Regions from separate parts of the Tessaracoccus terricola genome, predicted to be linked through region 2. Evidence: predicted binding sites of a transcription regulator. Region 2 holds the regulator's gene; the other holds the start of a gene.
What was found. The regulator HrcA, encoded in region 2, represses chaperone genes, less so after heat shock. The targets are predictions, from matches to a motif close to TTGGCACTCGNNNNNNNCGAGTGCCAA.

Region 1 (9,584 bases), 770 kb from region 2:
GACAGCGGCTCGTCCATGAGGAACACCTGCGGCTGGCGCACGATGGCGCGGCCCATGGCGACGCGCTGGCGCTGACCGCCGGAGAGTGCCTTCGGCTTGCGGGACAGGAAGTCCTCGAGGCCCAGCAGGTGTGCCGCCTCCTGGACTCGCTTCTGGCGCTCAGCCTTGGGGACGTTCTGCATCTTCAGGGCGAAGCCCATGTTGTCCGCCACGGTCATGTGCGGGTACAGGGCGTAGTTCTGGAACACCATTGCGATGTCCCGGTCCTTCGGAGGCAGGTCGGTGACGTCCCGGTCACCGATGAAGATGTTCCCGGCGTTGACCTCTTCGAGACCCGCGAGCATGCGCAGGGAGGTCGACTTGCCACAGCCGGAGGGTCCGACCAGCACCATGAACTCGCCGTCCTCGATCTCGAGGTTCAGCTTGTTGACGGCGGCGCGATCAGAGCCGGGGTAGATGCGTGAAGCATCGCGGTAGCTAACAGTGGCCATGCCACATTCCTTTCCACGGGCAGGTACGTGCCCGACGATCCGTAGTGGAGGAAGTGCTTCTTCCGACCCGGACTCTACATGCGAGCAACCCGTCGCGCGAGACGAGGGCCCGGAACGTGATCTTTTCGAGACATTGGCGCTGCCGCGTACCATTCGACGCGTGACTGACACCCCGGAGCAGCCCGAGGGCTCCCAGACCGGCACCGACGCGGACCACGAGGATCCGGCGGTGGAGCCCGAAACCGCCAAGGAGTGGTGGGAGGACTCGGGCATGCCCTGGAACTCCAAGCCCGGCCGCCAGGACATCGCGTGCCTGGTCTGGTTCGGCGTGGTGGGGGTTTTCAGCCTCGTGCTGATCCCGATGCGCGCGTGGCTGATGGCGGTGGCCCCCGACATCCTGGCCATGGGCACCGGCAGCCGCACCGCCGTCGCCGCCAGTGGGGCGCTCGCATCCGTCGGCCAGATGGGGCACTGGCCGTGGGTGCTGGTGGTCGCCTCGGTGCTCAGCCTCAAGTTCGACTGGATCTACTGGTGGGCCGGCAAGCTGTGGGGCCGCGGGATGATCGAGGTCTGGGCCGGCCGCAGCAAACGTGCCGCCCGCAACTACGCCCGCGCCGAGCGTTGGGCCGAGAAGCTCGGCCCGCTGGGCTTCTTCATCGCCTACATCCCCATCCCGCTGCCGCTGATGCAGGTGGTCTTCGTGATCTCCGGCGCCACCAACATGAGCCTGCGGCGCTTCCTCGTCTACGACTACATCGCCTCGACGGTGTGGTTGTGCTTCTACTTCTGGCTCGGCTGGCAACTCGGCGAGCCCGTCGTCGAGATCCTCGACTTGTACGCCCGGATCGCCGGCTACGTGGCCATCGGCCTGGTGGTGGTGATCGTCGCCGGCGCCGTGATCAAGGGCCGGCGCGACGAGGCCGCCAAGGCAGCCAAGGCCGCGCGCGACTGACTCAGGGCCTGCCCAGCACCGCCACCAGGAACGTCGAGTCGGGGGTGAAGGGACGCAGGTCCCAGGTGGACAGCTTCAGCTCCACCACCAGGCCCGCGGCCGCGACGTCGGCGAAGAACTCGTCGAACTCGTAGCCGCGGCCCGCGCCGAAGCCGATGACGGCCCGACCCTCGGGGGCGAGGTGCGCTCCCAGCCGACGCAACACCTCGACGCGGGTGCTCTCCGCGAGGAACCCCACCACGTTGCCGGCGCACAGGATGGCGTCGAAGCCGGCCTCGATGCCCTGGGCCGGGAGGTCCAGTTCGGCCAGGTCCTGCACGACGAACTCGGGCCCGGGGTGGTCCGCCCGTGCTGCCTCGACCAGCACCGGGTCCACGTCGACGCCCACCACGTGGTGGCCGAGTTCGTGCAGGTGGGCCGCGTGCCGGCCGGGGCCGCACCCGGCGTCCAGGATCCGCGAGCCGGGGGAGACCATGGCGTGGACGGTGCGGGCCTCACCCACCAGGTCGTGGCCGGCCTGCGCCATCATCTTGAAGCGCTGGATGTAGCGGTGGGAGTGCTCGGGGTCCACGGCGATCATGCGGGACCACTTGCCTGCTTCGGGAGTCATGGCCCCATTGTGGTGGAGCCTCCGGAGGGAGTCGAACCCTCGACCACTCGCTTACAAGGCGAGCGCTCTGGCCGCTGAGCTACGGAGGCGGTGGTGCAGCGTCGTCAATTGTGCCGAAACTGCGCGCGATATGGAAAGCGGGTGCTCACACACCGGAGGCGACGGTGAACAACTGCCCCTGACCGCTGGCGTGCACCTGCTCGCCCGCAGGCACGAACACGGCCTCGCCGCAGCGCAGGTGGAGCGGCTCGTCGTCGCCCTCGAGGGTGAAGCTGCCGTCGGCCACCACGAGGATCCGGCCGGAGTCGGGGCGGGGCACCTCGACGGCGCGGCCCTGCGTGATGGGCTGCACCAGCCACACCTCGAACTCCTCGACGGTGGAGGGGAACAGGTAGAGGCCGTCCACGCCGTCGGCGGACAGGAGCTTCACCTCGGTGGGCTCGAACTTGACCACCTGCAACAGGGCGTCGACGTCGATGTGCTTGCGGGTCAGGCCGCCGCGCAGGACGTTGTCGGAGTTGGCCATCACCTCCACGCCGGTGCCCTTCAGGTAGGCGTGCATCACGCCGGCCTCGAGGCTGACGGCCTGCCCGGGTTCCAGTGCGAACCGGTTCAGCAGTAGCGCGGCCAGGATGCCCGGGTCGCCGGGGAAGTGCTCGTCGAGCTCGACGGCGGTCTTGGCGAACAGGCCCAGCTCGCCCGGCGCGTCGAGGAGCCCGACGGCGGCCCCCAGCACCTCGTCGACGAGGTGGCGTCGCTCGCCGAGGGACAGGACGTCGAGGAACACCTCCTGCAGGGCCGGTGTGGTGGTGCGCTCCCGCAGGGGACCGATCACCGACGCGAGCGTGTCACCCACGCCGAGCGCCTCGAACAGCTGTGCCGTCTTCGTGGGTTCGCGGAAGCCGAGGAGGCCCTCGAAGGGGGTCAGGGCGATGATGGTCTCGGGCTTGGGCCAGTCATCCTTGAAGGAACGCTCGGGGGAGTTGGTGGGAACGCCCTGCAGCGACTCGCGGGCGTAACCCTGCTCCGCCTGCGAGCGGGAGGGGTGGGCCTGGAGGCTGAGCGGGGACGCGGCCGAGAGGAACTTGACGAGGTACGGCAGGCGGCCCCCGAACGATGCGGCCGTCGCGTCGCCCAGGAGCTCGCCGGGCCGCTCGGCCAGGTGTGCCGAGAGGGTGCCGCCGGGCTCGATCGGGGAGTCGCCGAACGGGTGGGCGCCGAACCAGTACTCGGCGAAGGGTTCGCCGTCCGGCTCGCGCCCGAGCAGTCCCGGGATGACGTCGGTGGTCCCCCAGGCATAGTGCTGCTCGATCCCTCCGAGTCTGAACATGGGCCCCAGTGAACCTTGTCAGACGGTTGAGGGGCAAGCTCGCAGCAGTGGCGCGCGTCGAATCACAGCGGTGTCATTCGGATCGCGTATGATGGCGCGCATGTCGCACCCAGCAGCTCTCGAGACCACGGAACTCACCGAGCGCGAGGCCGCCATGCTGGACTTCGAGGACAACTGGTTCACCTCGGCCGTCCCGAAGGAGCAGGCCATCATGGAGCACTTCGGGATCTCGACGACTCGTTACTACCAGCACCTCAACTCGCTGATCGACACCCCTGCCGCGCTCGCGCACAAGCCGCTCCTGGTCAAGCGTCTGCGCCGGCTCCGCTCCACCCGCCAGGCCGCGCGTTCGGCGCGTCGCCTGCAGGGCTGAGTCCTACCCGTCGCCCGGCCGCAGGCGGCCCAGCAGGTCCGACAGTCCGCTGCGCGCGCTGCGCAGCCTCCCCCTGCGGTAGCCACCCAGTTCCAGCCCGGCCTGCACCTCGAAGTGGTTGGCGGTGGCGCGGTCGCCGCTGCGCAGCCATGACCAGCCCGTCGCCAGGAAGTAGGCGGGGATGAACGGCAGCCCGAGGCAGTAGGTGTACTGCCAGGCGTGGTTGCCCTCGTGCTCCAACAGCCCCGGAATGCGGTCGGCGGCCTCGGCCAGGGTTCGCCGCGGCACCACCACCACGCTGCCGATGGTCAGCGCCGCCGCCGGGAGCCGCAGCCGTGCGCGTTCGGCCACCAGCAACCCGTCGACGATCCGCAGCCGCGCGCCGGTGGCGAGTGCCACGAGCACCCCCAACGGGGTGGACAGATTGACGACGTTCGCGACGTTGCGCAACAGCACGGATGAGCCCATCCACGGCTCCTGTTTGAGTGGCAGTACCTACGTCTTGTGACCCTAGCCGCTGAAAGACTCGACGCGACGACGAACCGGGTGGAAAGACGGAGGACAGGCATGGGACCCGATGAACTGATGGCGGACCTGGACAGGGAGTTGCGCAACGTTCTTGGCGCACTCGCGACGCTGGCGCCGATGACGGAGGAGGTGACCGTCACCGACGATGCGGGCGTGGTCCGCGTGACGGTCCGCCCCGACACGACGCTGGCCGCCATCTCGGTGGTCCCGGCCTGGCAGGAGAAGGTCGAGCCCGCTGACCTGGCCGCGCTCATCGGCGAGGTGCTCGGGAGAGCCCAGGCCCGCGCGATGGGATTCGACATCGATGCGCTGGAGGCCGCCGAGGACGGCGACGCGCCCGAGGTGGACCAGGCCCAGGTGGACGCCGCCCGGGACGCCCTGCTGAAGGAGAAGACCGAGGAACTGCTGGCCCCCATCAGCGAGGACAGCCTGCAGGCCAAGGTTGACGCCCTGCCGGACATGATCGAGAACCTCGGCAAGCGCCTGGACGTCGAGAGCCTGAAGATGCAGAACCTCGGCGACGCGGACCTGCCGCGGGACCCGGAGGAGTTCGTGCCCGACGAGTCGGTGGGTGATTGGGTCCACACGGCCAACCGCATGGTCGGTGTCCGGGTGTTCGCGGGCCTGGTCTCCGAGGTCTCCATCAAGGAGAGCTGGCTCGCCGGCAGGTCCGGCAACGTCCTGACCGATTCATTCAACGAGATCATCGAGCAGCTGCCCGCGGTGGTTGCTGCGCAGAACGAGCGAGGAGATTCACTGTGAGCGAGAACGTGACCCCGGGCAGCCGGTTCGCATGGCCCGACTCCCAGACGGACTTCGGCACCATGCGGGGTGGCCAGGCTGCACCCGGCGGGCAGGCCGGCGTCGATGCCGAGGCCGCCGAGCCGGCCGAGGACTATGTCGCCGGCGAGGCTGTGACCTCCGTGCCGGACGACGCCGTCGACATCACCGGTGACACCACCGTCGTCGACGAGACGGTGGCGGTGGCCCCCGACGGGTCGGTCGTGGACACCAGCGGTGACGGCACGGTGATCAGCACCTCCGACGGCGCAGAGATCACCGTCGGGGCCGACGGCACCGTGACGATCGACTCCGACTTCACCAATGGTGAGGAGGTGCTCGACGTCTCCACCCTCGCCGTGGGCGGCTCCTTCGAGACCGAGGCCGGCACCGTCGTGACCCGCAACGAGGATGGCTCGATCACCATCGAGCAGGCCAACGGCCAGACCATGACAGTCAACGCCGACGGCACCGTCGACGTCGACGTCCCCGAGGCGACGGGCTCCGGCGCCGAGGGCGGCGTCGGCTCCGAGGGTGGCGGTGGCGGCGGTCCCGAAGGCGCAGGCGAGGAGGAACCCGCTGCCGAGGAAGGCGGGGGAGGCGGCGGCCCCTCCGGTGGTGGCTCCTCCGGCGGCGGCTCCGGCGGCGGCGAGGACGCCGGCGCGGACCTCGGTGGCGGGTCCGGCGGCGGAATGGGCGGCGGCATCGGGGGTGGCATGCCCTCCGGCGGTGGCGGCGGACTCCCGGGTGGGGGTGGCGTCGGCACGGACCTGCCCTCCGGCGGCATCGGCGGTGCCATGCCCAGGGAGGACGTCACGTGGCCGGGGTCGGACACCGGCGTGAGCCCTTCGGGCAGCTACCCGACGTCGCCGCCCGGCACCCCCGGGCCCTACTACCCCGACGTCCCCAACCCCGACGTTCCGGACTCCGGGATCGGCGACGACGGTCTGGTGCACGACCCGGTGGACACCGATGGTGACGGCATCCCCGACTACCGCGACGTCGACTCCGACAACGACGGCATCCCCGACTACGTGGAGGCCCGCCCGGACGACGGGGTCGCTGGCCCGGGCGTCCCGAACGACGACCTCCCAACCGGCGACGACCTCCCCACCGGTCCCGGTGGTGGCAGCGGTCCGGGTGATGGCGGGATGCCAACCGGCCCCGGTGGCGGCGGTAGCGGCCCCGGCGGTGGCGGGATGCCAACCGGCCCCGGTGGCGGCGGCAGTGGCCCCGGCGGTGGCGGGATGCCCACCGGCCCCGGAGGGGGCGGCAGTGGCCCTGGTGGCGGTGGGAGCGGCCCCGGTGGCGGCGGCAGTGGCCCCGGCGATGGCGGCATGGGCTCCGGTGGAGGCGACGGCGGAGGTGGCGGTGCGACAGCGGAGGACTTCACGGTCGACCTGTCCGACATCCGTGACGACGCCGCGTACTTCGCGGACCTCGTGCCATTGGCGGAGACGTTGAAGGCCTGCTTCGAGGCGGCCTCCCCACTGGTCCAGCACTGGGGCCTGTGGTTCCTGGCCGCCGGCCCGTACCGGGAGGGCAACGAGAAGTTCGCCACCCACTACGGCGGTGCGGCCAAGGAACTCGCGGCGATCGCCGAGGGACTGCAGCAGACCGCGACCGACTACCAGAAGCAAGAAGCCGACGCCGTGCAGGTTGCGGCCAGCATCAACGAGTGAGGGTGAACTGAAATGGCATACGCAGTGACACGTGGAATCGCCGGGGCGGCGGGGGCTTCGGTCCCCACCATCGACGCCTGCTCGTTCCAACTGGACGTCCAGTGGATCCTCGACATCATCGACAAGGTCCAGAACCTGATCGAGAAGGTGAAGAACTTCTGCCACCAGGTCCTGGACAAGGCGGAGCGCATCCTGGACAAGCTCTCGGGGATCCTGAGCTGGTTCTGCTGGATGCCCGCCGGCAAGTTCGCCAAGACCGTCGTGGACAACGCCTGCAGGGTGCTGCGACGTGCGGTGGACACCATCGCCACCATCTACGACCGCATCTACGAGGCGATGAAGCACGTGCTCGCCCCCTGGGAGGTGCGCTCCGCCGGTGAGCAGCTGCGCGACCAGCTGGCGCCCAAGTGTGCGGACTTCGCCATGACCCTGCACCCGGGCAACCTCAAGTCGGCCGGCGTCAGCTGGACCGGTCCCGCGGCGGAGAAGTTCACCGCCACCATGGACCGCCAGTACAACCACGCCAACGACGTGGCGGAGGCCGCCAAGGCGTTCGGCGAGGCGGTGCAGAAGATCGGCGCGGAGGGCGTGAAGACGACGGTGACGTTCGTCACCTCACTGATCACAGCGATCGCCGGGATCATCGCGGGCATCATCGAACTGGCGGCGGTACCCGTCGGCACCGCCATCGGTGCAGCCCAGATCCTGGGTCTGGTGGGTGCGATCTTCGGCTACATCATGGTCTACGTGAACGCGATGATGGGCATCATCCAGCAAGTCAGCGAGATGAACAACGCCGCCAGCTCCGTGCCCGGCGCACAGTGGCCGCAGGCCACCTTCTGACGAGTTCCGACCGGTCCCCGGGGGCGTGCTGCGGCGCGGCTCCGGGGATCTGTCGTCGAAGGGCAGAAAATCTTTGCACTCGCTTGGGTGGAGTGCTAAGAATGGAGTTAGCACTCGGCTGGGCTGAGTGCTACTGATCTGCAAGGTGAGGCCTCCGGGCCGTCCGTCGCGGGCACCGTCGCGGATCTACCCAGATACGAACACCCCGGGGCAACCGCCCCCACTGACGGGAGGACTCCCGAAACACCATGGCAAAACTGATTGAATTCAACGAAGAGGCCCGCCGCGGGCTGGAGAAGGGCATGAACACCCTCGCCGACGCGGTCAAGGTCACGCTCGGCCCCAAGGGCCGCAACGTCGTGCTCCAGAAGTCGTGGGGCGCGCCCACCATCACCAACGACGGCGTCTCCATCGCCAAGGAGATCGAGCTCGAGGAGCCCTTCGAGAAGATCGGTGCCGAGCTCGTCAAGGAGGTCGCCAAGAAGACCGACGACGTCGCCGGCGACGGCACCACCACCGCCACCGTCGTGGCCCAGTCGATGGTCCGCGAGGGCCTGCGCAACGTTGCCTCCGGCGCCAACCCGATGGGCATCAAGCGCGGCATCGAGAAGGCCGTCAAGGCCATCAGCGACGAGCTGACCAAGCTCGCGATCGACGTCGAGACCAAGGAGCAGATCGCCGCCACCGCGTCGATCTCCGCCGCTGACAGCACCGTCGGCGAGATCATCTCCGAGGCCATGGACAAGGTCGGCAAGGAAGGTGTCATCACCGTCGAGGAGTCCAACACCTTCGGGTTGGACCTCGAGCTGACCGAGGGCATGCGCTTCGACAAGGGCTACATCTCGCCCTACTTCGTCACCGACGCGGAGCGCATGGAAGCCACCCTGGACGATCCCTACATCCTGATCGTCAACTCCAAGATCTCCTCCCTCAAGGACCTCCTGCCGGTCCTGGAGAAGGTCATGCAGTCCAGCAAGCCGCTGCTGGTCATCGCGGAGGACGTCGAGGGCGAGGCCCTCGCCGGCCTGATCGTCAACAAGATCCGTGGCACCTTCAAGTCCGTCGCCGTCAAGGCCCCGGGCTTCGGTGACCGCCGCAAGGCCATGCTGGCCGACATCGCCATCCTCACCGGTGGCCAGGTGGTCTCCGAGGAGGTCGGCCTGTCGCTCGACGCCGTCTCCCTGGACCTGCTGGGCCGTGCGCGTTCCGTGCTCGTGACCAAGGACGAGACCACCATCGTCGAGGGTGCCGGCGAGGCCGCCGCCATCGAGGGTCGCGTCGCGCAGATCCGTCGCGAGATCGAGAACTCGGACTCCGACTACGACCGCGAGAAGCTGCAGGAGCGCCTCGCCAAGCTGGCCGGTGGCGTCGCCGTCATCAAGGTCGGTGCGGCCACCGAGGTGGAGCTCAAGGAGCGCAAGCACCGCATCGAGGACGCCGTCCGCAACGCGAAGGCCGCCGTCGAGGAGGGCATCGTGCCCGGTGGTGGCGTCGCGCTGCTCCAGGCCTCTGCCGCGGCTTCGGCCGTCATCGACGAGCTCGAGGGTGACGAGGCCATCGGCGCACAGATCGTGCTGACCGCTGCCAAGTCCCCGCTGCGCCAGATCGCCACGAACGCCGGCCTCGAGGGTGGCGTCGTCGCGGAGAAGGTTGCCGGACTCCCGCAGGGTGAGGGCCTCAACGCCGCCACCGGCGAGTACGTCAACATGGTGGAGGCCGGGATCATCGACCCCGCCAAGGTGACCCGTTCCGCACTGCAGAACGCAGCCTCCATCGCGGCCCTGTTCCTCACCACCGAAGCCGTCATCGCGGACAAGCCCGAGAAGGCTGCCCCGATGCCCGGTGGTGGCGATGACATGGGTGGCATGGGCGGCATGGGCTTCTGATCCCATCGCGCTGAACCCGCTCGAAGGGCGGTCCGACTCCGGTCGGGCCGCCCTTCGTCGTCCGGGAATAGATCGCTCGCAGAAATAGTTGAAGTGTGTACCAGTTGGT
Region 2 (9,584 bases):
GGTAGGTGACTCGGTCACCGGCAGCTCGTCCCACTGGCTCTCCGTGGGGCGGGGGCCGGTGGGTTCGGGGTCCGGCCGGGCACCGCCACCGCCGTCGAGCAGGCGCGGAACGATCAGGGCGGCTGCCAGCGCCACGGCCACGACGGCGGCCACGAGCACCCACCAGCGGCCCCGTCCGGTGCCGCCCCCGCCTGCGGGCGGGTCCGCCGGCGCACCCCAGGACGCACCGTCCCAGTACCTGGCACGGCTCGGGTCCTGGGGATCCGGGTACCATCCCGGCGCAGCTGACATGCGCGCCAGCGTAGTGCCCGAGCGGTTCTGTTCACTCCTGCCCGGCGGCGCGGGCGCGGGCCTCGGCGTTGCGGCAGACGTGGCTGCGGGCGTGCTCGATGGCCGGTTCCAACTCGTCGAACTGGTGCTTGTGGTGGCGCAGCGCCTTGACCACGCCCACCCGCTCCACCAGTTGGGTGTGCACGGAGCGGACACCCTTTATGAGGACGGTGACGCCTCGGCTCTCGAGGTCGTCGATGGTCTCCACCAGCGTGTGGGCGCCGGTGGCGTCCAGCAGGTCGAGGTGACTCATCCGCAGGATCACCACCTCCACCCCCTTGACGGCCGAGATCTCGGTCATGATGCGTTCGGAGGCGCCGAAGAACATCGAGCCCTCCAGCCGGAACAGGGCGATGCGGGAGTCGCCGTCGAGCCGCTTGCCCGGGAGTTGCTCGCGCGTCGCACCGGACATCTTCGCAACCGCCCGCAGGGCGAAGAAGGCGGCGGCGATCACGCCGATCTGGATGGCCTCGATCAGGTCGAAGGCCACCGTCACGAAGGCGGTGATGGTGAACAGCGCGGCACTGGAGCGAGAGGAGCGCAGCACCACCTTGGCAGTCGAGGTGAACACCATCCGGGCTGCGGTGACCATCAGGACGCCGGCGAGCGCGGCGATCGGGATGCGCGAGACCAGGCCGGAACCGACGTAGACCACCAACAGCAGGACCAGCGAGTGGACGACGACGGAAACCCGGGTGCGTCCGCCGCTGCGCACGTTCACCGCGGTCCGGGCGATGGCCCCGGTGGCGGGCATCCCCCCGAACAGGCCGGCCGCCACGGAAGCCAGGCCCTGCCCCACCAGCTCGCGGTCCGGGTGGTACGGCCCGGTGGTGGTGCCCTCGGGGCCACGCAGCCCGGAAGCCACGCGGGCCGAGAGCAGCGACTCGATGGCGGCCAGCAGGGCGACGGCGACGGCCGGGCCGACGAGTTGGGTGACCAGGTCCACGGACACCTCGGGCATCGACGGCGGCGCCAGCGACTGCGGCAGTGCCCCGATGCGGGGAACGTCGAGGCCGAGGGCCTCCACCACCACAGTCGCCAGGATCACGCCGACTAGGCTTGCGGGGAGGGCCTTGTGGATCCGCGGCACCAGCAGTTGCACGGCCACGACGAGCAGGATCAGGACGAGCGCGAGCCCCAGCCCCGTGAGTTCGGCCCCGGACACCGACAGCCAGGCGGCCACCACGGCGTTGAGGCCCTCGACCCCCTCGGCGGCGAGTGCCAACGGCACCTGTTGCAGGAAGATGATGACGCCGATGCCGAGGGTGAACCCCTCCACCACCGGCCACGGGATGAAGGCCACGGCCCGGCCGAGCTTGGTGATCCCGAGGGCGAACACGATGATGCCCGCCATCAGACTGAGCAGCGCCACGCTCCCGACCCCGTGCGTGGCGACGATAGGGGCGAGCACCACCACCATCGCGCCCGTTGGTCCGGAGACCTGGACGTGGCTGCCGCCGAAGACCGCGGCGACGATGCCGGCCACGACGGCCGTGACCAGCCCCGCGGCGGCACCCACCCCCGAGGAGACGCCGAAGGCGAGCGCCAGCGGGAGCGCGACGATGCCGACGGTCACGCCGGCGAAGACGTCCACGCGCCAGGAGCGCGGCAGTTCTGCGTAGTCATTGGCACCGGGCAGCAGCTCCCGGACCGAGCGCAGCACTCAGGATCCCTCGGGCCAGGTGTTGCGGACCTCGGCACCGCCCTCGACCACGTCCTCCTCCGCTCCGGGCAGGTCCGTCCAGGAGTCCTTGGGCCGGTAGCCGAGTTCGAGGAGCGTGTTGGTCAGGTCCCAGCGGCGGTTCGGGTTGTCGGAGATCGCGTAGAACAAGCCGAAGCGGATCTCGGCCTCGATGGCCCGGCGCACCACCTGCTCCATGTCGTCGACGCTGAGCCACATGGCGCGCAGCACGTCCTCGTCGGCAGCTAGTGGGTCTTCGGTAACCCAGCCGATGCGCAGCGCGATGAAGTCCAGCCCGTACTCGTCGTGGTAGTACCGCCCGAGTAGTTCTCCGAAGCCCTTCGAGACCCCGTAGAAAGAGTCACCGCGGGGCAGGTGGTGGGGGTAGACGGGCCACTGCTCGTGCCTGTCGTACATCCCCATCGCGTGGTTGGACGAGGCGTAGACGATCCGACGCACCCCGGCCAGCCGTGCCGCCTCGAGGACGTTGCGCATGCCGACGATGTTGGCCGCCAGCACCGTGTCCCACTCCGACTCGGGCGACGCGGCCCCCGCCAGGTGGACCACCGTGTCCACGCCCTCCATGAGAGGCGGCCAGTCGTCGTAGTCGGTCAGGTCCGCGATCCGCAGCTCCCGCTCCTGCCGCTCGTTGTTGGGTTCGCGGCCCTGCTGCACCAAGTCGTAGTCGTCCCTGAGCCGCACTGCCAGTTCGGAGCCGATGTTGCCCGTCGCCCCAGTGATCAGTACCCGACGCTTGTCCATGTGGCTGCCCTCCTAGAGTCGCTTCCAGACTAGGACAGGTACCGACTCCGTGGGGGTCGGGGTGCGGAAGGCACTCGGGGCGGTGGTGACAGGGCCACTCGACACGCCGGTCCCCCTGCACTCCAGTGCATCGAAACCGATTTCTCGCGAGCGCTGGTCACCAGCGGCCGATCAGCCCACCGTGCGGGAGGCGTAGAACCGGCCCAGGAACTCGGTCCTGAACGCCTCGAAGTCCCCCGCGCGCATGGCCGCGCGGATGTCGTCGACGAGCCTGACCGTGAAGCGCTCGTTGTGGATGGTGGCCAGCGTGGAGGCCAGGATCTCCTTGGCCTTGAACAGGTGGTGCAGGTAGGCGCGGGTGTAGTGGGCGCAGGTGTAGCAGTCGCAGCCCTCCTCCAACGGCGCGAAGGCCCTGCGGGAGCGCGCGGTGTTGACGTTGTAGCGGCCGTCGGCGGTGTAGATGGCGGCATTGCGTGCCACCCGGGAGGGGTTGACGCAGTCGAAGGTGTCCGCGCCGGCGGCGACGGCCGCGAACAGGTCGTCGGGCTCCGAGATCCCCAGCAGGTGCCGCGGCTTGTCCTCGGGCAGTTCGTCTGCCATCCACCCGATGATGGTGCCCAGGTTCTGCTTCTCCAGCGCACCGCCCAGGCCGTAGCCGTCGAAGGCCTGACCGTCCACCTCCAGCTCGGCCAGTCCACGGGCTGCGCGGCGGCGCAGGTCCTCGTACTGGGCCCCCTGCACCACCCCGAACAGCGCCTGGTACGGCTTGTCCGCCCGCTCGCGGGTCAGGCGGGCGTGCTCGCGCAGGCAGCGGATGGCCCAGGCATGGGTGCGCTCCACGGAGAGTTCCTGGTAGGCGCGGGTGTTCATGAGGGTGGTCAGCTCGTCGAAGGCGAACATGACGTCGGCGCCCAGCTGGTGCTGGATGCCCATGGACACCTCGGGGGTGAAGCGGTGCTTGTCGCCGTTGAGGTGGGAGTGGAAGGTGACCCCGTCGTCGTCGACATGGGCCAACCGAGACTTGCCCTCGGCCACCACGTCGTCGTTCGCCAGCCCGGCGGTGTCCATGGCGAGCACCTTCTTGAAGCCGGAGCCCAGGCTCATCACCTGGAAGCCGCCGGAGTCCGTGAAGGTGGGGCCGTGCCAGTTCATGAAAGCGCCGAAGCCGCCGGCCTCGTCGACGATGTCCGGGCCGGGCTGCAGGTAGAGGTGGTAGGCGTTGGCGAGGACCGCCTGCGCGCCCAGTTCCGTGAGTTGCTCGGGCAGCATTCCCTTCACCGTGGCCTTGGTGCCGACGACGATGAAGGCCGGCGTCTCGATCTTGCCGTGGGGCGTGGTGATGGTGCCGGTCCTGCCGTGCCCGTCGAGACGGCTGTTGATCTCGAACCCGAAGCTCATCGTGCCACCCTGGCCAGCGCCTCGACCTGCCCGACGGCGACGGCACCCGCGGTGGAGGTGCGCAGCACACCGTCGGAGATGAGCACCAGTTGCGCACCGGCGTTGCGGAAGGTCTGGAGTTCCTCGGGCGAGATGCCGCCCTCGGGCCCGACGATGATCGCGACCCGGCCACGATCCGGGAGGGCGACGTCGGAGATGTGTCCCGTGGCTTCCTCGTGCAGGACCAGCGCGAGGTCCACCTCTGACACCAGTGCGGCGACGTCCTTGGTGGTGGCCGCCGTGACCTGCGGCAGGAAGCTGCGGCGCGACTGCTTCATGGCCTCGCGTGCGGTGGACTGCCACTTGGCCAGCGACTTCGCCGCGCGCTCCCCCTGCCAACGCACGATCGATCGCGACGCCTGCCAGGCGAGGATCCGCGTGACACCCACCTCGGTGAGCATCTCGACGGCCAGCTCGGAGCGGTCACCCTTGGCGAGCGCCTGCACCGCCACCACCTCGAGCTCCGGCGCAGGGGTGTCCTCGAGGCTCTCCACCCGGACCACGAGTTCCTGCTTGCCCGCCTCCACCACCTCACCGGTGGCGGTGCGGCCGGCGCCGTCGGAGAGCAGGACCCGCTCCCCCACCCGGATGCGTTTGACCGCCACGGCGTGGCGCGCCTCGTCCCCCGTCACCGTGGCCGTGCCACCGACGACGACGCCGGCCAGTTCGGCCAGGAACAGGGGAAGGCTCACTTGAAGGCCTCGCGCAGCCACCCCAGGACGCCCTTGCCGCCGCTGTGGGCCTCCACCTCGTCGAGGCGTTCGTGGCGGACGTCGGCGAACTCGCGCAGCAGTTCGCGCTGGCGCTCGTCGAGCTTCGTGGGGGTCTGGACCAGGAAGGTGATGCCGAGGTCGCCGCGGCCACCGCCGCGCAGCTTCGGGACGCCGCGGCCCTTGATGGCGATCCGCGTGCCGGACTGGGTCCCGGCGGGGACCTCGACGGCCACCTTGCGGTCGGCCTCGTCGGAGTTCTCCCACTCCGCCTCGAGGGTGGTGACGTCGACGGTGGTGCCGAGCGCCGCGGCTGTCATCGGCAGCTTCACGACCATCTCGAGGTTGTCGCCGTCGCGGCGGAAGGTCTCGTGCTCGGCCACCTGCACCTCGACGTAGAGGTCACCCGCGGGGCCGCCACCGGGCCCCACCTCGCCCTGGCTCTCCAGGTGGATGCGGATGCCGGTGGAGACGCCGGCGGGGATGCGCACGGAGATGTTGCGGGCGGAGCGGACGCGGCCCTCGCCGGAGCACTCGCCGCAGGGGCGCGGGATGGTGGTGCCGTAGCCGCGGCAGGTTGGGCACGGCTGCGCGGTGCGGATGTCGCCGATGAAGCTGCGCTGGATCTGCGAGACCTCGCCGGCGCCGTCGCAGGTGACACAGGTCACGGGCTCGGAGCCGGGCTCGCCGCCACGGCCCTGGCACTTGGGGCAGACGACGGCGGTGTCCACCTTGATGGACTTGGTGACGCCGAACACGGCCTCGTGCAGTTGCAGCCTGACGCGGATGAGCGCGTCCTGGCCGTGCCGGACCCTGGAGCGCGGGCCGCGGGTGCCCTGGGCGCCGAACATGGCGTCGACGAGGTTGGAGAAGTCGAACCCGCCGGCGAAGCCGCCGCCGAACCCGGAGAAGCCGGCGCCCTGGTTGGACATCGGGTCCCCGCCGCGGTCGAACACGGCCCGCTTGTTCGGGTCGCTGAGCACCTCGTAGGCCTCGTTGAGTTCCTTGAACTTGTCAGCGGCGTCGTCGCCCTGGGCGACGTCGGGATGGACCTTCATCGCCTGCCGGCGGTAGGCCTTCTTGATCTGCTCGGCCGTCGCTTCCTGCTCGACGCCGAGGATGCCGTAGTAGTCCTTGCTCATTCGGGTGGGTTCAGCCTTCCGTCAGGAATCGGCTCACGTACCGCGCGACGGCGCGGACGGATGCGATGGTTGATGGGTAGTCCATGCGGGTGGGACCGACGATACCGAGGCTCGCCGCGAGGTCCCCCTCTGATCCGTAGCCGGATGCCACCAGCGAGGTGGACTCGAAGCCGGCTGCCCGGTTCTCCTGGCCGATGCGGATGGTGACGTCGTCACCGGCGGCCTCGTCGAGCAGCCGCAGCAGCACCACCTGCTCCTCGAGGGCCTCCAGCAGCGGGCGGAAATTGCTGTGGAACCCGGAGTCGAAGGACGCCAGGTTGGGCACCCCTGCCACGACGACGTGTGCCGCGTGGTCCGGTCCCAGGAGTTCGAGGAGGGTGGCCACGACGGGTGCGGCCAGCGCACGGTCCACGGGCGGGAACTCGTCGAGCACCTTGCCGAGGGCCTGCGCTGCGTCCGGTGCGGTGCGCCCCACCACGGCCTCGAGCAGCTTGGCGCGGATGGGGGCGAGGATGCGCTCGTCGGGGACGGGGAACTCGACGACGGTCTGGTCCACCTTCCCGGTCGAGTTCACCACCAGCACGAGCAGCCGGTCCGTGGTCAACGGGACGAGTTCGAAGTGCCGCACCACGGCGCGCTGTGCCACCGGGTACTGCACGATTGCCACCTGCCGGGTCAGCTGCGCGAGCAGCCGCACGGTGCGGGTGACCAGGTCGTCGGTGTCGAGGGCGCCCGACAGGAACGTCGAGATGGCCCGCCGCTCGGCCGCCGAGAGCGGCTTCACGCTGGCGAGCTTGTCGACGAACAGGCGGTAGCCCTTGTCCGTCGGGATGCGCCCCGCGCTGGTGTGGGGCTGGGTGATGTAGCCCTCCTCCTCCAGCACGGCCATGTCGTTGCGGACGGTGGCCGACGAGACGTCCAGCCGGTGGCGGTCCACCAGTGCCTTCGACCCGACCGGCTCGCGGCGGTCCACGTAGTCGGTGATGATGGCACGCAACACCGACAGCTTGCGGTCGTCGAGCATGTTCACCTCCGGGATCGATTCTGGCACTCACGGCATGCGAGTGCCAGTGTAGTTGTGGTTGCGCAGGAGGGGCGAATCACGGAGGGCATAAGCTGGCGGGCATGCCTGACAGCGACACCATCACCTGGCGTGAACTCACCCCCAACGTCCTGCTCACCACCCTGGAGCCGGCCTCCGTGAACATCGGGCTGGTGGTGGGTGAGGAGCGGGCCCTGCTGGTGGACTCCGGTTCCTCCGCCGAGCAGGGAGCAGCACTCCTGGCAGCCGCTAATGCCCGCGCCGGTGTGCCCGTGACCAATGTGGTGGTCACCCACAACCACTGGGACCACTGGTTCGGGATCACCGGGATGCCGGACCTGGTGAGCATCGCGCACGAGAACCTGACCGACACCGAGCCCTCCGCCGAGACGGCGGCCAAGGCCTCGGAGCTCGGCCTGGCCGAGCTCCCCCGCCCCAGTGACACGTTCTCCATCGCGAAGGCCGTCGACCTCGGGGGACGGCGTGTCGAGGTGGTCCACTTCGGCGGCGGCCACACCGGCGCCGACGCGTTCGTGCTGGTCCCGGACGACGACATCACCTTCGTCGGGGACATGCTCGAGGAGGGACAGGACCCGCAGTTCGACGAGACCTCCAACATCAGCAACTGGCCCACCGCCCTCGACGGCGTGCTCGGCGCGTCCCGGGAGGGCACCCGCTTCGTGCCCGGCCACGGCGAGGTCGTCGAACGCAACTTCGGGTTCATCCAGCGCGCCGAGGTGGGGATGCTCTACGGGACCACCGAGGCGCTGATCCAGCAGGGTGTGAAACTCGAGGACGCGGCCACTGAGGCGGAGTGGCCCTTCAGCGCGGAGACCATGGCCGTCGCGCTGCCCCTGATCTACGCGGAGCTGGAGGCCAAGGGCATCAAGCCCCGCACCCAGCTGCCCATCATGGGGGTGTGACTCAGCGCTTCCAGTTCTGCTGGGCGGTCAGCCACACGAGGATGTCGTTGGCCACCAGCAGTCCCTTGCTGCGTGAGAGCACGGTGTAGGCCAGGCCGTCCATGGTCCGGCTGACGCCGCCGTTCTCCGTCAGCATCAGCGCACCCGCGAGGTGGTCCCACGGCATCAGGCTGGTGTAGTAGATGAAGTCGTACTCGCCGTGCAGGGCTGCCGGGTAGTCGAAGCAGCAGGCGAACTTCGTGTGGATGGTGGGGCTGAGCTTGCCGCCGCCGTCGTAGCCCTGGAGGGCGTCCTTGGAGGTGGCGCCCTGCGGCAGCCGCTCCGGCTTGTCGGGGACGATAACTTCGCCGTTCAGCCGCACGCCCGCACCGCGCTCGGCGACGTAGGCGCGGCCGGTCTGCGGCTGCCAGATCCAGCCGCGGGTGGTCACGCCACCCTTGGTCTCGGCGATGATGATCCCGTGCTCGTCCTTGCCGCGGACGAAGTTGGCGGTGCCGTCGATGGGGTCGATGATGAACGCGTGGTCGGCGTTGTTGAGCTTCTCGCGCAGGTCCGGTTCGGCGAAGATCGCCTCCTCCCCCACCACCACGGCGTCCGGGTTGGCGGCCCGGAGCCGCTCGGTGAGCATGACCTCCGCCTCCCTGTCGGCGACGGTGACGAAGTCACTGGCGTGGCTCTTGGTCTCGACGTCGCCGTCGGCCAGCGCGCGGAAGCGGGGGTTGATCACCTCCGCAGCGGTCTCCTGCATCAGTTCGAGGACGGCAGCGGTATCCATGTGGCAACCCTAGCGCCGCGCACCCGCGGCTGGCATCCAGCGCTCAGCCCATGGTTCTCTGGCCGTCGATGGTCTCCCGGATGATGTCGGCGTGGCCGGCGTGCTGGGCGGTCTCGCCGATCAGGTGGAGCAGCACCTCACGGTTCGACCACTGCGCTCCCGGCTCGAACCAGGGCGCCTCGGGCAGGTCGTGCTTGTGGTCCAGGTCCACGTCGGTGACCACGACGCGGGTGTGGGCCGCCTGCTCGTTGAGGCCCGCCACCAGGTCAGCGAGGGTCTCGCCCACGGCGAGGCTCCACTGCGCCTCCTGGGCGGCGAGCCACTCTGGCATCTCCTGGGTGCCGGCCGAGATTGCCTCCCAGTCCAGCGAGCCCCAGTCCTCGTCGGCCTTGGCGGCCGGTCCGTGCCGCATGAAGTCCACCCACCCGGCCTCGTTGGCGGTGACGTGCTTTACGAGGCCCGCGAGCCGGAGCGTGGACACGGTTGGGGTGGCGGAGGCCTGCTCGTCGGTGAGGCCCTCGACGGTCCTCAGCAGGAAGTTTCGGCGCAGGTCCAGCATGTCCAGGAGTTCGGTCTTCTCCTGTCCGAGGTCGGTCATCTGGGAAAGTCCTTCCGGTCGGGCTCCCAACGATGCCACCCTCAGGGGCCGACGTGGTCCTGTGTCACGAAGTCGATCAGCTTCTCCACCAAGGTGTTGAAGCGGGGCTCCAGGTCTCGCCAGGACTCCACTCGGGCCAGGATTGCCTGCCAGCCGCGTGCGATGTCCTTCTGGTCCGCGTGCG

Region 1: the regulator HrcA is predicted to act here: its motif matches at 7,697-7,723, upstream of groL (chaperonin GroEL).

What each region holds. Positions count from the first base shown of each region.
Region 1 is NZ_BAAHBS010000005.1:207,624-217,207, forward strand. It holds gene ACYU7G_RS10745 (ABC transporter ATP-binding protein) at 1-491, opposite strand, end outside; gene ACYU7G_RS10750 (DedA family protein) at 652-1,443, shown strand; gene ACYU7G_RS10755 (class I SAM-dependent methyltransferase) at 1,445-2,053, opposite strand; tRNA gene ACYU7G_RS10760 (tRNA-Thr) at 2,067-2,142, opposite strand; gene manA (mannose-6-phosphate isomerase, class I) at 2,199-3,383, opposite strand; gene ACYU7G_RS10770 (DUF3263 domain-containing protein) at 3,484-3,756, shown strand; gene ACYU7G_RS10775 (hypothetical protein) at 3,760-4,224, opposite strand; gene ACYU7G_RS10780 (hypothetical protein) at 4,324-5,046, shown strand; gene ACYU7G_RS10785 (hypothetical protein) at 5,043-6,746, shown strand; gene ACYU7G_RS10790 (hypothetical protein) at 6,759-7,589, shown strand; gene groL (chaperonin GroEL) at 7,838-9,475, shown strand.
Region 2 is NZ_BAAHBS010000005.1:974,933-984,516, reverse strand. It holds gene ACYU7G_RS14515 (DUF2510 domain-containing protein) at 1-291, opposite strand, end outside; gene ACYU7G_RS14510 (SulP family inorganic anion transporter) at 323-1,993, opposite strand; gene ACYU7G_RS14505 (NAD-dependent epimerase/dehydratase family protein) at 1,994-2,773, opposite strand; gene tgt (tRNA guanosine(34) transglycosylase Tgt) at 2,945-4,171, opposite strand; gene ACYU7G_RS14495 (16S rRNA (uracil(1498)-N(3))-methyltransferase) at 4,168-4,902, opposite strand; gene dnaJ (molecular chaperone DnaJ) at 4,899-6,062, opposite strand; gene hrcA (heat-inducible transcriptional repressor HrcA) at 6,073-7,086, opposite strand; gene ACYU7G_RS14480 (MBL fold metallo-hydrolase) at 7,188-8,027, shown strand; gene ACYU7G_RS14475 (inositol monophosphatase family protein) at 8,029-8,802, opposite strand; gene ACYU7G_RS14470 (DinB family protein) at 8,846-9,400, opposite strand; gene ACYU7G_RS14465 (DUF3097 domain-containing protein) at 9,442-9,584, opposite strand, start outside.